DNA from 3 places in the Jonquetella sp. BV3C21 genome. Region 1 is predicted to be linked to each of the others. Evidence: riboswitches for the same ligand, from Rfam matches in the RefSeq annotation. Region 1 holds a riboswitch; each other region holds the start of a gene.
What was found. Region 1 has a riboswitch for cobalamin ahead of HMPREF1249_RS00680 (sirohydrochlorin cobaltochelatase). Riboswitches for the same ligand answer to the same signal wherever they lie in the genome.
Positions count from the first base shown of each region.

Region 2: linked by a shared signal. The riboswitch ahead of HMPREF1249_RS02665 (hypothetical protein) and the one ahead of HMPREF1249_RS00680 (sirohydrochlorin cobaltochelatase) in region 1 are both predicted to bind cobalamin.
Region 3: linked by a shared signal. The riboswitch ahead of HMPREF1249_RS07520 (ABC transporter substrate-binding protein) and the one ahead of HMPREF1249_RS00680 (sirohydrochlorin cobaltochelatase) in region 1 are both predicted to bind cobalamin.

Region 1 covers NZ_AWWC01000003.1:53,712-59,426, reverse strand. Annotated here, with positions in the region: gene HMPREF1249_RS00690 (precorrin-8X methylmutase) at 1-7, opposite strand, end outside; gene HMPREF1249_RS00685 (precorrin-2 C(20)-methyltransferase) at 40-726, opposite strand; gene HMPREF1249_RS00680 (sirohydrochlorin cobaltochelatase) at 757-1,554, opposite strand; cobalamin riboswitch at 1,667-1,846, opposite strand; gene HMPREF1249_RS00675 (cob(I)yrinic acid a,c-diamide adenosyltransferase) at 1,876-2,388, opposite strand; gene HMPREF1249_RS00670 (Hsp70 family protein) at 2,385-4,337, opposite strand; gene HMPREF1249_RS00665 (hypothetical protein) at 4,334-5,215, opposite strand; gene HMPREF1249_RS00660 (YitT family protein) at 5,305-5,715, opposite strand, start outside.
Region 2 covers NZ_AWWC01000008.1:167,659-173,373, forward strand. Annotated here, with positions in the region: gene HMPREF1249_RS02655 (dipeptidase) at 1-263, shown strand, start outside; gene HMPREF1249_RS02660 (dipeptidase) at 407-2,044, shown strand; gene HMPREF1249_RS02665 (hypothetical protein) at 2,261-2,584, opposite strand; cobalamin riboswitch at 2,715-2,875, opposite strand; gene HMPREF1249_RS02670 (HAD family hydrolase) at 2,995-3,627, shown strand; gene HMPREF1249_RS02675 (DUF255 domain-containing protein) at 3,624-5,324, shown strand; gene HMPREF1249_RS02680 (peptide ABC transporter substrate-binding protein) at 5,423-5,715, opposite strand, start outside.
Region 3 covers NZ_AWWC01000029.1:36,679-42,393, reverse strand. Annotated here, with positions in the region: gene HMPREF1249_RS07530 (ABC transporter ATP-binding protein) at 1-221, opposite strand, end outside; gene HMPREF1249_RS07525 (FecCD family ABC transporter permease) at 218-1,258, opposite strand; gene HMPREF1249_RS07520 (ABC transporter substrate-binding protein) at 1,248-2,216, opposite strand; adenosylcobalamin (AdoCbl) riboswitch at 2,326-2,480, opposite strand; gene HMPREF1249_RS07515 (AEC family transporter) at 2,525-3,463, opposite strand; gene pbpC (penicillin-binding protein 1C) at 3,516-5,715, opposite strand, start outside.

The sequences.
Region 1 (5,715 bases):
GAATCACGGCCGCTCCCCCTTTCTCGCCGGTTCGGGCGGTTACCGCCACAAAAGCAGGGTAGACAGGTACTCCGACGCCTCGTCAAGGGCTTCCGGCCCGGAGACGATTTTCTGGCCGTCAAGGCCGGCTCGGTCAACCCGAATAACCTGCCGCCACGGCCCGGCGGAAGCCACGATCTCCCTCAGCCGGCCTTTGAGCGCGCTGGGCTTGTACAGCGCGGCGCAGTCACAAGCCCGCAGGGCTTCGGTTATCCGCTCTTCCGCCGCCGTGCCGGGGATGACCGAGAAAACGTCGTCGCCCATGGCCAGAAACTGGCCGGTCAGACAGCAAGCCAGCGAGTGGGCCGACACGCCGGGAACGAGCTGAAGCTGAACGTCCGTCAGCTGCGACCACGCCTTGGCCAGCCAAAACGCGGTCGCGTACAGCGCCGAGTCGCCGATGACCGGCATAACGACCGACGGGACGCTCTTCCAGCGGCCTCGGCATGTTTCCAGTTGGGCTCGAAGCTCCGCGTCACGCCGGGCCTCGTCCCGGACCATCGGGAAGACGATTTGAAGGATCGGCGCGTCCGGCAGGTGACGCCGGACGATCCGCTCGGCCTCGCTCTCCTTGCCGGGAGCGGACAGGGGAACGACTATCAGCCCGGCTTCCCGAAGAGTTCGAAGCGCCGCCAGCGTGATCAGATCTGGGTCGCCGGGGCCGACGCCCACCACGTAAAAATTCATCTTTTCCCTCCTGAGACTCCGCTGGTTCGCCTAAAACCGTTCGATGTCCTGAGCCACACGGCCGCCGAAGTAGTTCAGGAACTCTTCCGTGTCCCCGAACCCTTCAAGGAACGCCCGCGTTTCAATTCCCTGAGCCTGCAGGACACTTTTCCACGACTTGGCGCCCGGGCCGGCCATGTCGTTTCGCGCGTGGTCGCCCGCCGAGACCATGAAGGGGACGAGAGCGGCTTTCTTCAAGCCTTTTTCGCTCAGCCGAGCGAGCACGTCGTCCAGCGTCGGCGAGCCCTCGACCGCCCCGATGAACAGCCGGCCCGACAGGCGGGACAGGCAGGTCTGAACCTGACTGTAGAGGGCGTTGGCCAAGTGGGACGAGCCGTGTCCCATGAGGATCAATGCCTCGTCAGCGGCAAGCCGCTTCTCCCAGACGCGCCCAATAATCTCGGCGACGTCAGAACAGTCTTTTTCGTTCATCAGAAGGGCGCGGCCCAGCCCCAGCTTCTTGAAGCCGTACTTGCCCCGTACCGCCCCCAGCGACTCGACGACGCTTCGCAGGTCGTCGTACTCGGCGCCGGGAATGACATGGCCGGGCTGAACGAACACCTGCTTGTATCCCTCGTCCTGAAGGAGAGCCAGAGCTTCCAGCGGCGTGGGAATCGACAGGCCTTCTTTTTTCAGCTTCCGGCGAATGATGTTGGACGTGCAGGCTTCCGCGGCCTTCCAACCCTCGCCGGCCGACTTCTTGGCCGCGTCGGAGAAGCGGCGAAGGGCGCTCTGCGCCTCGTGCACAGACGTCCCGAAAAAAACAACCAGCAGCGCTTTGTCTCCCATGGTTCGTTCCCTCCGCTGTCGTTTGACGTCAAAACGCCGCGGCAGGCGGGCAGGCTACCCGCTCGCCGCGGCGCTGCCGCGTCGAAAGCCGTCACCCGTATCCCTCGCCGGTGGCGCTCCTGTGCTCCGGGCCGATCTTCTGGCTGGCGGTCGTCCTCGTCCGCGCCTTCCCGCCGAGCGTTCGGCAGTGGCCTCTGCGGAGTCGTCCCGCTCACAGATGCGGGGCAGCGCCGGACTTACACCGGCTTCCCAACTGCTCCCGAAGCGTTTTATCCTGCAAATTCTCTTTTTATTGTCCCATCCCCCCAGAGGAGCGTCAAGCTAGAACTCTATGCCCTCCCGGGCCGGCACTCCCTGAGAAAACGGGTGGCGAACCAACGTCATTCGGGTGACCAATCCGGCCCGGTCAATGAGCCAGTCGGGCGCGTCCCGTCCGGTCATCACCAGTTCGACGCCTGACGGTCGGGCCGCCAGCAGAGCTTCGACGTCCGAGCGGGTCACGTACTCTTTGTTCAACGCGCCGATGATCTCGTCGAGCACCACGAGCCCGCGGTCCATCTCGGCCAAAGCTTTTCGAGCCTGAGCCAGCTGGTTGGCACAGGAGGCGACCAGATCCTCCCGGCGAGCTTCCCACGGCGGGACGTCGGACGGGACAAAGGATATGGGAACGCCAAGCCGCTCGAACGCGGCGTGCTCGCCGGCCCGCACCCCTTTGAGGAACTGAATGATCCGCACCGGCCAGCCTCGGCCAAGCGCCCGAACGGCCAGTCCGAGGGCGGCGGTCGTCTTGCCTTTGCCGTCGCCGGTGTAAATCTGGACAAGTCCCTGCGTCACTTGGTCGTTTCCTCCCTCCTACCGAGCTGGCAGAACGCGTCAAGGCCGGCGATTTCAGACGCCACGGCCTGCTTGACGAGCGTTTCAAACTCGTCGAGCCCGGCGGCCCACGCGTCCGAAAGTTTTTGGTCAATTTCTCCTGCCGCCTGCTCCCGGAGCCGGCCGATCATTCGGTTCACCCGGGCCTCAGAAAGCAGGTACCCGGCCGCGGCCTTCGGCAGGTCAAGCGACGACATCCACCGCTCCATGGCCGGACGTCCGGCGAGACACCCGCCGAGGGCCAACAGGCCGCCGACCGCCCAGCCGGCCGGTCCGACAGCCGTCGAGAGCGCGGCGGCAGTCCCGCCCAAGAGGGCGCCCAAGGCCGAGACGGCCAGAGTGCCGAACTTTGACAGCGGCGACAGAGCCTGCTGAACTAACTTGCCGGCCAGAGACTGGAGCCCCGCCCCGGCGCCTGCCCCGCCCAAGTCGATCGGCTTGTCAAGTCGGGGCGACGAGACGACGCCGTTTTCGGCGAACCACTCTTTGAGGAGCAGCGACAGCACGTTGGCCGCCTCGCCGGTCCATCGGCCCAGCGCCGCGTGGGCCATTTCGTCGGCCTGCCCGCGGAGGCCCTCCACCCGATCGTTCAGTTTTTTCTCAAGCTCCGCCAGCGGTCCGCCTTCCGTTCGGTACTCTTCGACCGCCGGACGGACCGCTTCGCGGATCATCAGACCGGACAGGCTGGCTCCCAGCTGATGAGACGCCTCCTGCCGAACCTGCGCCAGCGGGCCGCGAAGGGTGCGGCTGACGAAGGCCGCCGATCCGGCGGTAAGCTGACGGCGGCTCGACTCGTGCCGGGCTGTGAGGGCCGGAAGCAGGGACAGCCCGCGGGCGACGGCCCCGCCGGGCCGATCGCTGCGCAGCACTCGAGCGCTCGGGAAGCGAACTCGCACAGCGTCGTCCACGAACGGCCACTGGCTGGAACCGCCCGAAAGGAGCACCAGTTCCGGCTCGTCGGCGCCGTCGAGCAGCGCTTCAAACCGGCCGATCAAGTCGCACTCGCCGGCGCTCCCAGGACAACCGGGCACATCCCCAACAAGTGGCCCGGAAGCGGTAAACCGACGGCACCGGCCGATAAACTCGTCCCAGTCGAGCGACGGGATCGCCCCGTACTCGCCGGCCGAGCCGCTCCACCGTCTGGTCCTGTCGTCGGCCATCGCGGCAGAGAACCGCTCTTTCAGGATTTTGCTCCAGTACAGCCGGACGAACTCGAACGCGCCGCCGGCTTCCCACCGCTCGAACGCGCCTTCCGTCCGCTCGGCCAGCAAGCTGAAGAACAGGTCGTCGAACAGCCGGCCGCCTAAAAGCCAGTCCCCCCACGCCTTCTTCACCTGCAGGCCGCAGACCGACGCCATGTCGCACGTGCCGCCGCCGAAGTCGACGACCAGCACGTTTCTCCGCACCTCTGACGGGCTCAAGGCGCCGGCGGCCAAAGCCTCGGCCAGCGCGGCCAGCGGCTCTTCAAGCAGCGTGATCTCGCCAAATCCAGCGCTTCTGGCGACGTCTCTCAGCTCGCCGCGCCAGCTCTCCGACGCCTGACAGGGAAAGCCGAAAAAGACCTGCCGCCCCTCCGGGTCAATGTCCAAGTGCCGCTTCCGACCGCCGCTCAACAAGCCTTTCAGGAAATCGACCGCCCATTTTTTCACGTCGGCGCTTCGGTCGAGCTCGGGCTTGAACCGGCTGTGAAGTTCCCAGCGCTTTCGTTGGAGAGGCGACGCCTCGGCCCAGCCGAACGTGGCGGCCTCACCGATGACCGGATCTTCGCCGGGCCGGTACAAAATCGCCGTGTCCAAGCTACCCCGCTCGCCCCACAGCTCCACCGCGGACGGGCTCAGCTCGCTGTCCGGACACTTGCTGATGTACGTGTTGCTCGTGCCTAAATCGACTGCCAGCACGCCCCGCGTCATCGTTTCACCTTCCTCACCAGCCCGCGGCGAACGGCGCCGGACGGCTCCGTTTCGGGCGGACGCTCCTCTTTGACCCAATCGCCCGGCTCAACCAGTCCGAACGTCTCGTACAGATCTTCGCTCCCCGCTTCCCAGCAGAACGTTTTCGGACCGTCGAGCCCTTGAACGCCCTCGCTCCGCGCGGCGTCAAGCAGCGCGCCGACCGCCGCGTCCCGGTCCTGAGAGGAACTCCGGCTCAGGTCCCGAATCGACGACGTCAACTTCCCCGGTATGGTCTGGAAAACGCCCGCCAGTTCAGCGCTCATGATCGCTGTCAGCTCAGCGCGGATTGCCAGACAAATTCGCTGAACCGCGTCTTCCTCGTCGAACCGAACCATCGGGCGAGTGACCCAGAGCCGAGCGCCGCTGAAGGCCGCAAAAGCCGCCCTCATCAGCCGGCCCCGCCACGGCAGGACAACCGACGCGGCGCTGAGCGCGGCCGCGGCTTTGATTGATTTGCGGCTTCCCTCGGCGTGAGCCAGACAAACCCACGTGCCGAACGCGCCTCCTAAAACGGCTGCCGGCACGGCGAGAATCGACAAGTCGGCGCCGATTACCCGCCCCACGACGGAGAGCCCGCCCCGAAACGCCATGCTGCCCAAAACAGCCGACAGCGCGCCGCCGATTGGAGAGATGCCGCCGATCACTCGGTCTTCGCCCGGATCGACGGCCCGGAGCCCCCGCGCCATGGCGCCCCGCTGGGCCGGATCTTGGAGACGGCCCATCACCTCAGCCCGACAGGCCCGCCACGCGGCCCGCAGCCGGCCGTTCCCGTCCGGCGACTCCTGAAGGGCCTGACGGGCCAGCTCTTCAATATTCAGATCGGGCAGTTCTACCATATTCATCGCTCCTCACTTGACAGGAAGGGCGGCGGAAGGTCAGACTTCCGCCGCCCCGTCGCCTCCAGTTCGTGCCGGACTGCGGCCCGCTATATATCGCTTCTCCAAGACCTGAATCCGGTCCCTAGGACTTCGGCAGCTTCTGACAGCCTCATGAACGCCGTCGGGTCGTTCTGTTTGAGGAACTGCTTGAGGGCAAACGCCTGACGGTTGGACAGCAAGCTGATCATGACGGCCCGAGGCCGGCCGTCAAAGCCGCCCTTGCCCTCGAAAATCGTCACGCCTCGGTGCATGGTCTCAACGATGTATTTCCGCACCATTTCCACGTGCTGCGTGACGATCATGGCCTCCTTGCGGACGCCGAACGCCCGAAGGTCCGAGTTGGTCACCTGAGAGGACACATAGACCATCACCAGACCGTACAGGACCTTCTGTATCGGCACTTCGAAGATGAACAGCCCTAAAATGGCTATGTTGATGATCATGGAAATGCTGCCCAC
Region 2 (5,715 bases), on a different contig from region 1:
TTGAAGCCGAGGCCCAAAAGCTCTACAAGCAGAGTCCTGCCAAGGCAGTCGCTTACTTGACCAAGTACACCGACTCGGTCATGGACGAAGTGTTCAAGGGCTGGTGGGACTTCGCGTGGTACCTTATCGGCCGGTACCAGGACGGCCTGCAGATTAAGCCGGACGGAGCCAAGTTCCGCCCCGGTTACCCGGCCGAGTACCTTCGCAAGGTCGGATTTGGCGCCATGTCCCGTCGGGATCTGGAAAACGCCAAGAAAAAGTAAAAACTGTCTCCACAGGCGGGCGCCCAAGGGCGTCCGCCTTTTTTGCGGTGTCTTAGAAAATTTCTGTTGTGCCGAGCGTTGGTCGGTGGTACGCTGAGACGTCCGTTCAGAGAGAAGTGAGCGGAGAAAGGTGTGATGGGCCCATGGTTTTCTGTGCGTTGGCGGTTGTCGCGGGACTTGCCCTTCTGTTTGCCCGGAGGGCTGAGGCGTGCACGTCGTTCGGAGTAGGAAGGGCGGCGACGGCTGACGGTTCGGTTCTCGTCAGCCATTCGGTTGACGGGTGGTACGACCACAGGGTTAAGTTCGTCCCCGGCGGTCGGTTCGAGGCCGGTCAGACGACGGAAATTTGGGGAGACCCGTGCATTCAAACCCGGCCCGGGGTGCCGTACGAGAAGTTCGGAGAAATTCCTCAGGCCAAGCGGACGTGGGGATATTTTCACGTCGGGTACCCGTTCATGAACGAAAAGGGCGTCGTCATCGGCGAGCACACGTGGGTGGGCCGGGAGAACGCGGTCTGCAAGGCCGGAATGATGCACATCGCCAACCTGCAGGCGCTGGGCCTTCAGCGGGCCAGCACGGCCCGGGAAGCCGTCAAGGTCATGGGCGAGCTGGCCGAGCGGTGGGGGTACCGGGACATCGGCGAAGGGCTGATCGTCGGCGACGGACAGGAAGTCTGGATTTTTGAGATCGCCGGGCCTGGCGCAGACTGGACGCCGGAAAGCGGCAGAAGCGGCGCTCACTGGGTGGCCGTTCGGATGCCCGACGACGCGTACTTCGTCGGCGCGAACCGGGCGCGGATCGGCGCGGTGGACTTCTCCGACAGCTCCAACGTCATGACGTCTTCCGGACTGACCGACTACGCGAAAGAAAAGGGCTGGTGGGACGGCAGAGAGCCGTTCAGCTTTGCGAAGACATTTGATCCCCGGCCGGCCGACAGCCCGAAGGCCTACTCGGCTCGGCGGGAGTGGAGAGCGATGAGCATTCTCAGCCCGTCGGGCAACTGGCCGGTACAAAACGACGCGGTTGCCTATCCTATTTTCGTCAAGCCGGATGCTAAGCTGACGGTTCAGGACCTGATGAAGCTCTACGGGGACCACATGGAAGGGACGCCCTACGACCTAACCAAAGGTCCGGCCGCCGGGCCGTTTGGCAACCCGAGCCGTTGGACGGTGGAGCAGAAGGCCCTGCCCGACGACCTGAAAGGCCTCGATTGGGAGCGACCGATTTCGATTTTCCGCTGTTCGTACAGTTTCGTGGCTCAGTGCCGGGCTTGGCTGCCCGAGCCGCTGAAGGCCCTCCTGTGGCTGGGCCTTGGGGCGACGGACACGACCGTCTACGCGCCGATTTACTGCGGCGCCACATCCCTGCCGGAGGAGTGGTCCCGGGGCGCAAGAGACCGGTTTGACCCGAACAGCGCGTGGTGGGCGTTTGAGTTCGCCCGCAACTGGGCGTGCCTGCGGTGGGATGCGATGTTTAAGGAGATCACTGAGGCTCGGCAGAAGCTCGAGCAGTCGTACTTTGACGCTCAGCCCGGCCTAGAGCGTCTGGCGGCCGAAATTGCGGAGACGAGCGTTGAGTCGGCGCGGACGTTCCTTACCGGCTACAGCTCGACCTGTCTGAGCGACCTGTCGCGCCGGTGGTGGGCTCTCTGCTGGCAGCTGGTCGGCCAGTATCACAGCGGCATGAAAGTCACCGAAGGCGTGAGCCAAGAGAACTTGGGCTACCCGATCGACTACCTGCGGGAAGTCGGGTTCGGCTCGACGTGGAGGCCCGGCAAGTAACGGGACGCACGATCCACAAAAACGAATCAGCGGCCTGCCTATTCAAGGCAGGCCGCTGATTTTTCGTGAGAAAAAGCGCAGGCCGTTCCTTGCTGAAGGGAACGGCCTGCGCTGGAGCATGAATCTTCCGCAATGCGTGAACGCGTCGATTTCTTAGGGGGGAACCGGAGCGGAAGAATTCAAAGGTTGAACCGGAGCGCGGACGCTCCGAAGTTCTCAAAGGTTGTCAGTTTCGTCGAAAAGCTCTTCGGCGACGGCGAGCCGTTTCTGGTCGAACCGGCGGTTGCGGAAGAACAGGACGAGGTCAATGGTCACCATGATGATGTTCACCGCGTACATGGTCAAGACGGCGACGCTGTATCCGGCCGGATCCATCAGACACTTGGAAATGCCAGCCGCGTAACCCACAAGGATGACGATGAGGAACATCAGGCTCTTGCCGCCGACCGTTCGGGACGTCCAGCTCTTGTAAATGGACAGGGGCCAGGCGCAGCCAAAACAGATCAACATAACCGTCTCCAACACGTTCACCAACGACATTTAGGAAACCCCCTTTGAATTTGTCGTGTCCCAAAAAAAGCGGGAAGAGCCTCAGCTCTTCCCGCGGAACACGAGTAACTGACCGCTTTACAGCGGCTTGTCACCGGACTCCCGAAATCCCGCGGGCGGTCGTGTGTCTCATCTTGTGGTGGGTATCCTGGCTTCCTTCAACCGGCGGGACGCCTTCCGGGCAGGTGACTGCCGTGGCTTTTATCCCGTCGTCAGGTTCACAGTGGCGGCTCCGCTCCGGATTCAAACCGGATTCCCCGCTCCTCAAGACGTTTAACATTACTGTGTTAAGGTACTCTGATTCCCTCAACTTGTCAATGCTGAGGACAAAAAGTACGTGAGATGTGGGGTATAATTCCAAAAGCGAAGCCGCTTCTTTGATTGGGAAAGGGTGTGTTGGCGTGATTGAGGCTGTGGCCTTTGATTTTGATTTGACGCTGGTGGACAGCAGTCAAGGCATTTGGGCGACCATCTGCGCCTTGGCGGACGAACTGGGGCTGAGAAAGCCGTCGCTCGACGAGGTGAAGGCGACGATCGGCTATTCTCTCAAAGACGCCATGGCCGGGTTCTGGGGGCGTTTGGGCGACGGTTGGGTCGAACGGTATCGGGAGATCTTTGCCGCCCAGCACTACCAAGGCGTCGTTCCTCTGCCGGGCGTCATTGAGACGCTCAAAACCCTAAAGAGCCGCGGAATCGGCGTGGCGGTGGCCACAAACCGCCTGTCGCCCGACGACGTCGTCAACGCTTCCGGCGTGGGTGCCGTCTGCTCGGTGATCGTGGGAATCAGGACGCTGCCGTCCAAGCCGTCAGGGGCCATCATCTCGGAGGCCTTTCGGCTTTTGGGCGTCGATCCCCAGAGCTCGGCCTACGTGGGCGACACAGACATCGACATGATCGCGGCGGCGAACGCCGGGTGCATGCCCATCGGCGTCACGACTGGCAACCACTCGGCCGCCGATTTGCAGAAGGCCGGGGCTCGGCACGTGCTTTCTTCCGTCGTCGAACTGCCGGATCTGTTGGCGGGGCTGGAATGACCGGCTGCTCAGTTCCGGAAGAGTTCGGCCGCGCCGTCTCGTGGCGGGCCTTCGACGACCAAGCTCTGGACGAGGCGCGGGCTAAAAACGTCCCGCTGTTCGTCCTCGTTCACGACGAGACCAGCCCGTGGAGCTGGGCCGAAGCCGACGTCCTAGCCGGCTCCGAGGTTGCCGGTATGCTGGCAAAAGATTTCATTCCCGTCTTTGCCGACGCGAACGCCTATCCCGCCCTTGCTCTGGCAGGTCAAGCCCTCTGCCGGCTCTTTGACGCGCCCGGGTGGCCGCTGATTCTCATTTTGACGCCCGAACTGCGGCCGATTTTCGCCACCTCGTGGCTGCCGCCTCGCAAGGGCGCCAAGTTGGCCGACTACCTGCCCCGAATCAAGTGGCTTTGGTTGATGAAGCGGGCCGAAGTCGAGTCGGCCGGGCTGGCAAACTGGGCGAACTGGAAGCGGGCCTTAGCGCCGCTGCCGGCTTCTTCCGAGCCAGCCGACTGGAATGAGTTGGTCAGCCGAGCCGTGAGTGAGGACGCTGACGAGGAGTTCGGCGGTTGGGGAACGGAGCATAAGTTCCCGTGGCCTTGGCGGCTGCGCTTGGCCCTGCGGGATCCGGCGTTTCGGAAGCTGGCCGACAGGACGCTGCTGGCCCTGCTGACCGGCGGGCTCAACGATCGGTTCTGGGGCGGCTTTCACGCCTACAGCTTAGATCGCCAGTTCCTGACGCCTCGTCTCGGCGCGCCGCTTGACCTTCAGGCGTCGTTGACTCTGGCGGTGGAACAAGAAAGCTCGCTCGGGGCCAGCGTCGCGAAAAACGCCGTACTGGGCGGACAAAACCTGATCCGCGGCTCGCTCCCTCGAGCCGGCCGAGTGCTCTTTGACAGCCGCGGCGGCTGGAGCAAGTACCTGCTGGAGAGAGCTCAAGTCTGCAGTCTTCTGGCCGACAGAGGGGAAGCGGTGTGCGATGGTCTGTCGGTCTCAGCGGAAGGCTGGTACAGCGACCCGGTGACCGGCCGCAGGACCGGCGGGTCCGTGCCTACCCTGACCGACCCGGGCGAGGTGGCGGAACGCCACGGGCTCACAGCCGAAGAACTGGCCCGCGCCATCGCCGACGGTCTGAACAGGCTGAAGCCCGCCGAGGAACCGCCGGTCAGCCGTTGGACTTTGACGTCACCGTCGGCGCTTTTCGCTGCTGCCCTGTGCCGCAGCGGCGCCGAGAGCGTTGTTTCAGCTCGGGAACTGATGAGCGCCCTCAAGTCGGCCGTCTGGGACGGTGAGCTGTCCCACGGGCTCTGCGACGGTCTGCCAGTTGGAAGCGGAACGGCCGCTGATTACTGTTCCTGCGCCCTGGCTGCCTTTGATTTAGCGTCAGCGGGGCTGGCCGAGTGGGGCGATTGGGCCGCTGAGCTGATGGTCCAGGCAAAAGAGCTGTTTTTCGACGAGACCGGTATGGTTGCCGCCGCGCTCGACGACAGGCTCCCGGGCATTTGGCAGGTCGGCGACTCGTCCAGCCCGTCCCCGCAGGGGCTGTTCGTCCGTGGCTGCTTTAAAATGGCCGACGGCGGGCGTGGGGACGAGTGGGGTGATGTCGGCGACGCGGTCCTGCGCCGCTACAGCGGGGAAGCGAGCGCCGCGCCGGGAAACTGGGCGTTTCTGATCGGCGAGGGGCTGTCTCGTGCCGAGGGCAGGAAAGGGGAGTAACTGGCATTCGGTCCGATAAAAGGACGGCATCAAACGTAAAAGCAGGCGGGTTCTCGTGACGAGAGCCCACCTGCTTTTTGTGCAAGTACCTTTGGGGGTTAATGTTCGACCACGTACGCGTCCCGGAACAGGATCCAAGCCAGCGGGGACAGGTACACGCCCTTGACGTAGTCTTTCAGCATGTAGTTGATCGAGTAGAAGTACACCGGCGAAATCGGCAGCTCGTCCATCAGGACCTTTTCCGCCTCGTGGAGCAGACTGAAGCGCTTTGCCCGGTTCATCTCGCCCCGGGCGGCGCTCATCGCCTTGTCGTACTCGGCGTTGCTCCATGCCGGGGTGTTCTCGTAGTTCTGGGTCGTCCAGAGTTCCATCATGTCAGTCGGGTCGTTGA
Region 3 (5,715 bases), on a different contig from region 1:
CTGGCCAGCTGCCGGGACGACAGGGTCTCCAGCGGCACGCCGTCGATTTTTATCCGGCCTTGGGACGGATAGGTTCGGGTCAGGTGGCGCAGGAGCGTCGTCTTTCCGCTACCGTTCGGGCCGATGACCGCCGTGACCAGCCCGTCGCCGAACGAGCAGGACACGTGATCCAGCACGTACCGGTCCCCAAGCTGGCAGCTCAGATCTTTAATCTCTATCACGACTGGCCTCCGAACGAATAGTCTTTCTGGACGAGCCACACGAACAACGGCGCGCCGACCAGAGACGTGAGGACCCCGACCGGCAGTTCCTGAGGCGCGTACACCGTGCGGGCGAGCGTGTCCCCCCAGACGAGGATAATCGCGCCCAAGGGCAGGGCCACGGCCGTCAGCCCCTTGTGCCCCGGCCCGACGAGACGGCGGGCCAAGTGCGGCGCGAGTAGCCCGACAAACCCAACCACGCCGGTTTTAGACACCAACAGCGCCACCACCAGAGCGGACGTCAGGGCCGCGCCGATCCGAACCGGCCGAACGGGAATGCCCAGCGACGCGGCAGGTCCGTCGCCCAGCAACAGACCGTCCAACTCTTTGTGAGCGGCCAAGGTCCCGACCACGCCAGCGGCCAGCGCCAACAGCACCGGCGGCAGATCGGCCAGCCGGGCGGTCGAAAAGCTGCCCAGCATCCAGAACATCGCGCTGCGCAGCTCCGAGTCGTTGTGGGCCTCGCAGAGCGTGAACGCCGTTAAGGCTGAGAAAAACGCCCCGACGCCCAGCCCTAAAAGCACCAGCCGCAGGGCTGACGGCCTTTTTCCCGCCAGCGACAGCACGACGGCCAGCGAGAGCACGGCGCCGGCGAAGGCGCCCAGCTGGACGGCCCACCCGCCGGCCCACGGCAGCCCGCCGAAGATGATGATCCACACCGCGCCGGCCGACGCCCCGCTGGAAAGGCCCAGCACGTACGGTTCGGCTACCGGGTTGCGAGTCAAAGTCTGCATCAAGACGCCGGCCAGAGCCAAGACCGCCCCTCCAGAGGCGGCAAGAAGCACCCGGGGAAGGCGCAGCCCCCAGACGATCGCCTCGGCCGCTGGCCCTCCGCCCGGGCCGCCCCACAGGTGCGAGACGAGGACGGCCGCCGTCTGGGACAGCGGGACGTGAACCGCGCCGATGCCGAGCGACAGCAGCACCGAGACGACCAAGAAGACCAAAAGAAAGGGCAAAAGCGTGCCCGCTTTTGCCCTCCTGTCAGTTCTAGTCGCCATACACAGCCTTGCTCAGCCGCTCCAGAGCGTCGATGTTCCGGATGCCCGGGCAGATATCAGCCAAGCTCACCTGTGCGAACGCGTTGTTCTTGATGGCCGTCACGTCCTTGAGGGGCGCGAAGTTCTTAAGCCACTCGATCTTCGTGGGCGCGTCGGTCTCCTGGAAGCGAACGCTCTTGCTGTAGCCGATGACCACGATCACGTCCGGGTTTCCGGCCACGACTTCTTCCCAGCTGCACTTGCCCCACGTCTTCTTCACGCCCTTGCCGGCCAAAATGTTCTCGGCGCCGATCAGGCGGAACAGGTTGGTGGTGAAACCCTCATACACGGTGAACGCGTCGTCGCTGCCCGAATCGTAGATGAAAATCTTCTTCGCGGGCTTGCCGGCAATGCGCTTCTGAATCGCCGCCAGCTGCTCCTTCTGCTTTTCCACGTACGCCTTCGCCCGGTCTTCAACCCGGAAGATGCGCCCGAAGGTCATGAAATCGTCAAACAGCGTGTCCAGGTTGGCGTCAAAGTCCACGGTCGAACGGGGAATGAAAATCTTCACGTTCCGATCGAGCAGCGCCTGAGCTTCCAGCCCCTTCTTGGAGAAGGCGGTAGCCCAGCCGGTGGCGAAGTCCGGCGAAGTGGCCATGAAGACTTCCATCGACGGCCAAGTGTCGGACAGCACGGGGACCTTCTTGTACGCCTCGGCAACGGGCGGATAAATCGGCTCCTCGAGGAACGCGGTGCCGACCATCGACGGCTCGAGCCCCAGAGCCAGCATCATCTCAGTGGTGAAGTGGGACAGGCTGACCGCCCGCTTGGGCGCCTGCTCGAATTTGCAGGTGTACTTGACCCCGTCCACCTCGCCGGAGACGGTCGGCACGTCCTGAGCGCCGGCCCCTGACGCCGCCATCGCGAGAGCCGCAGCTGCAGCTCCCAGGGAAAGCAAAACCTTTTTGGATCCAAACATTCTCCCATTCCTCCTTTGTGATCTGTTCCTGCTGTCTTTAAAACTGGCTAAAAAAGCGACGGGCCTTTGCCCGTCGCTGTTGCCGCCGTTGGGGTAAGCGCCCTCGGCGAAACATCGAAGTTACCCGTAGGCCGCGGGCCATCGAAGACTCGCGTCCGGCCAGCAGTCTGACTCGCCGGGCCCCGAGGGGCCCGAGCTCACAGTGGCGGCACCGCGCCGGATTTTCACCGGCTTCCCTGGGCCGAAACGCGTTCATTTGACGTTTTGCTCATCATAAAACAGACCGCTCAGCCAGTCAAGAATTCTCTTTACAAAAAAGCCGACGCGAGAGCCATCCAAACGGCAGCCGTTCCGGCGCCGATGACGGTCCCACATGCCAGCAGGCCCGACAGGTACTCCGCGTCGAGGCCGATCGACCGGCCGATGATGTAACAGTTGAACGCTGGGCTGGCCGCGCAGGTGATGACCGTCGCCACCATAGCCGTCTTATCCGACAGAGGCCAAACGAGATAACAGGCGAAGACGAAAAGCGGCAGCAGAACCAGCTTGACCGCCAAGTCAGGCCAGCAGCCTTTCAGCGCCCGGGGGAGACCATGAAGGTCCAGCGACGCGCCGATGACGACGAGGGCCAGAGCCGTCGAGCCCTGCCCCATAATTCCCAAGGCCGTCAGCAGCCATTCAGGGATGACCGAGGCCGTGCCGGTGAAGACGAACCCCATCGCCAAAAGCGGCGCGATGAACACCGGGTTGACGGCGGTCCGCTTGGCCCCGTCGGCCAAGCCCTGCCAGTCAAACCGGCCGGACAGGGCGACCTCCGCCGCCATCAGCGGGCCGATGTTGTAGAACGGCGTCGACAGCGCGACGAAAGCCGCCATGGCCGACTCGCCGTCCTCGCCCAGCCACAGGGCGACCAACGGCATGGCCACGTAGATGATGTTGCTCCGCACGTCGGCCAGAAAGACCGCGCCGACCCGCCGCCGGTCAAATCCCCGAAGCCACGCCAGCAGTCCCGCCGCCGCCATCGCGAACAGGAACCCGCCATAAATGATCAGCGTGTACCTCAGCCCCTGGACCTGTCCGGGCCGGAACTTGAGCCCCGCGACGAACAGGGCCGCCGGCATGAAAGCATAAAAAAGCAGCTGGGTCATTCCGACCTCAGCCGCTTCGGTCACAATCCCGCGTCCATGGAGCCACCACCCCAAAAACATCAAGGACAGCAGCGCAATAACAGGTGAAACGACAGACATCCAATTCTCCTCTCCAGATGAACTACAGCAGATAAAGCACAGCGCCGTTTCTCTACGGCTTGGAAGGTTCCGGCACGAGCTCCTGAAGCTCTCCCGGCTCGGAAAAGATCGACGAAACGGTAAAAGAAACCGATCGCTTCCTGCCCGTACCGTCCATGACCGTCGCCTCGTGCTTGCCCGGCTTCATCGGCCACATCACCGAGTCAGTTCCGGAAGGCGACGTGCCGACGAACTGTCCGTCGACAAACCAGTGAACTTGGCCCGCTCCCTCGCACCGCAGAGCCAGCTTGCTGCCCTGCTCGTAGTACAGGTAGTCCGCCCCGTCCAACGGAGAGGCCACGATCATCTGACCGGGCCTGTCGCGGCCGGACATGTAGCGGGAAAGCTCCTTCGGCCAGACGGTCACCACCCGCCCGCCGTGGTATCGGTGCATTTGGCAAACCCCCGAAGGGGAGACAGCCGGAATGTACCAGTCGGACGTCCGAGTCGCGCAGGCCGGCGAAGGGGGTAGCCCCGACAGGGAACAGACGCTCCGCCGCTCGAGCCCCTCGGGACGAGGCACAGGCCACCCTTCAGGCAGATGACGGAAAATCTGGCTGGCCGCGGGAACCGCCGCTGACAGCCCGACAAGCGTGCTGTGAGGGCGCCCGGTCGGATCTCCCAGCCACACGACCAACGTCCACCGACCGTTCCAAACGGCCGTCCACGCGTCCCGAAGGCCGTAGCTCGTCCCGGTCTTAAAAGCGAACTTGCCCCGAAGGGCGTCCACCGACCGCAGGGTGATCGGCAGCCGGGACGGATCGGACAGGCAGTCGGTGACCAGCCAAGCGGCTTGAGGCGTGAACACCTGCTCGACGGCGCCAGTCCGACCGGCCTCAAATACAGGCGAAATTCGCTCCCCCAACCGAGCGAAGACCGTGCAGGCCTCCGCCAGCTGAAGGGGGCTCACCTCACAGCCGCCCAGCACGAGCGAATCCCCGTACCAGTCGGCTTCCTTTTTGATGTTTTCCAGTCCGGCCCGTCTCATCCGCCGCAGAAGCTCGTCAGCCGACACGGCCCGCAGGGCCCGGACGGCCGGGACGTTCAGCGAGTCGTTCAGCGCCCGTTTCGCGCTCACCGGGCCGCGGTACAGTTTGTCGAAGTTCCGCGGCGTCCGTCCGCCCATGCCGAGCGGCGTGTCGGCCATCAGCAGGCCGGGCGTCAGGACGCCCCGCTCGAAGGCCATCGCGTAGACGAACGGCTTGAGGGACGACCCGGGCGAACGAAGGGCGGAGGAACAGTCAACCCACTGGCCCGAGTTCCCGCTGCCCCATCGGGCGTTCGGCACCAGAGCCCGGACCGCGCCGGTCTCGTTTTCCAGCAGGACGGCCGCTGCCGTCACTTCCGGCGGCTGGTGGGCCAACGCGGTTTCAAGCGCCGAGCGGACTATCTTCTGACACGACCGATCAAGCGTCGTCGTCACGTCCTGCCCAATCAGCCGGTCGGTGACAGCCTGACAGAACAGAAGCTCCTGAGACGGCGGCTGAAGCAGTCTGCTGGGCAGAGCCTCGTCCAGCGCGCACTGGTACTGAAAGCTGTCGATAATCCCGGCATCCTTGGCCATCGACAGAATAAGATCCCGCCTGCGTTTGGCCGCCTGCGGGTTCAAGTCCGGACGGTACGCGGTCGGCGCCTTGACCATGCCGACCAGCAGGGCCGCCTGAGCGGCCGTCAAGTGCTGGCATGTTCGGCCGAACCACATCTGGGCGGCCGCCTCGACGCCACGGATATTGGAGCCAAAAGGCGCCCGGTTCAAGTACAGCTCAAGGATCTGTTCTTTCTTCAGCCGGCGCTCCAATGTGTCCGCCTGGGCGAACTCCCGAATCTTCGTCCCCAAGGTCCGCGGCGCGGGGTACGCCATGCGGATGACCTGCGTCGTGATCGTCGACCCGCCCCGGCGGCGGCCCCGGAACGCCCAGTCAACGGCGGCCGAAGCCAGCCCCTGCCAATCCACCCCGCCGTGACGCCAGAACCGTTTGTCCTCCACCAGCACGGTCAGCCGGGGCATCAGCTTCCCCATGGAAGACAGGGGAACCGGCACGCAGAACTCGCCGTCGGCGGACAGAGACATGCCGATGATAGTCCCGTCACGGGACCGAACGACCTGAGACGCCGGCCACGAGGCTAACCGGGCTTCCACCAGCTCAAGCGAACCGAGGCGGCGCCACCCCCAAAAGGAGAGAAGCGCCGACGCGGCAAGAACGCCAAGAATG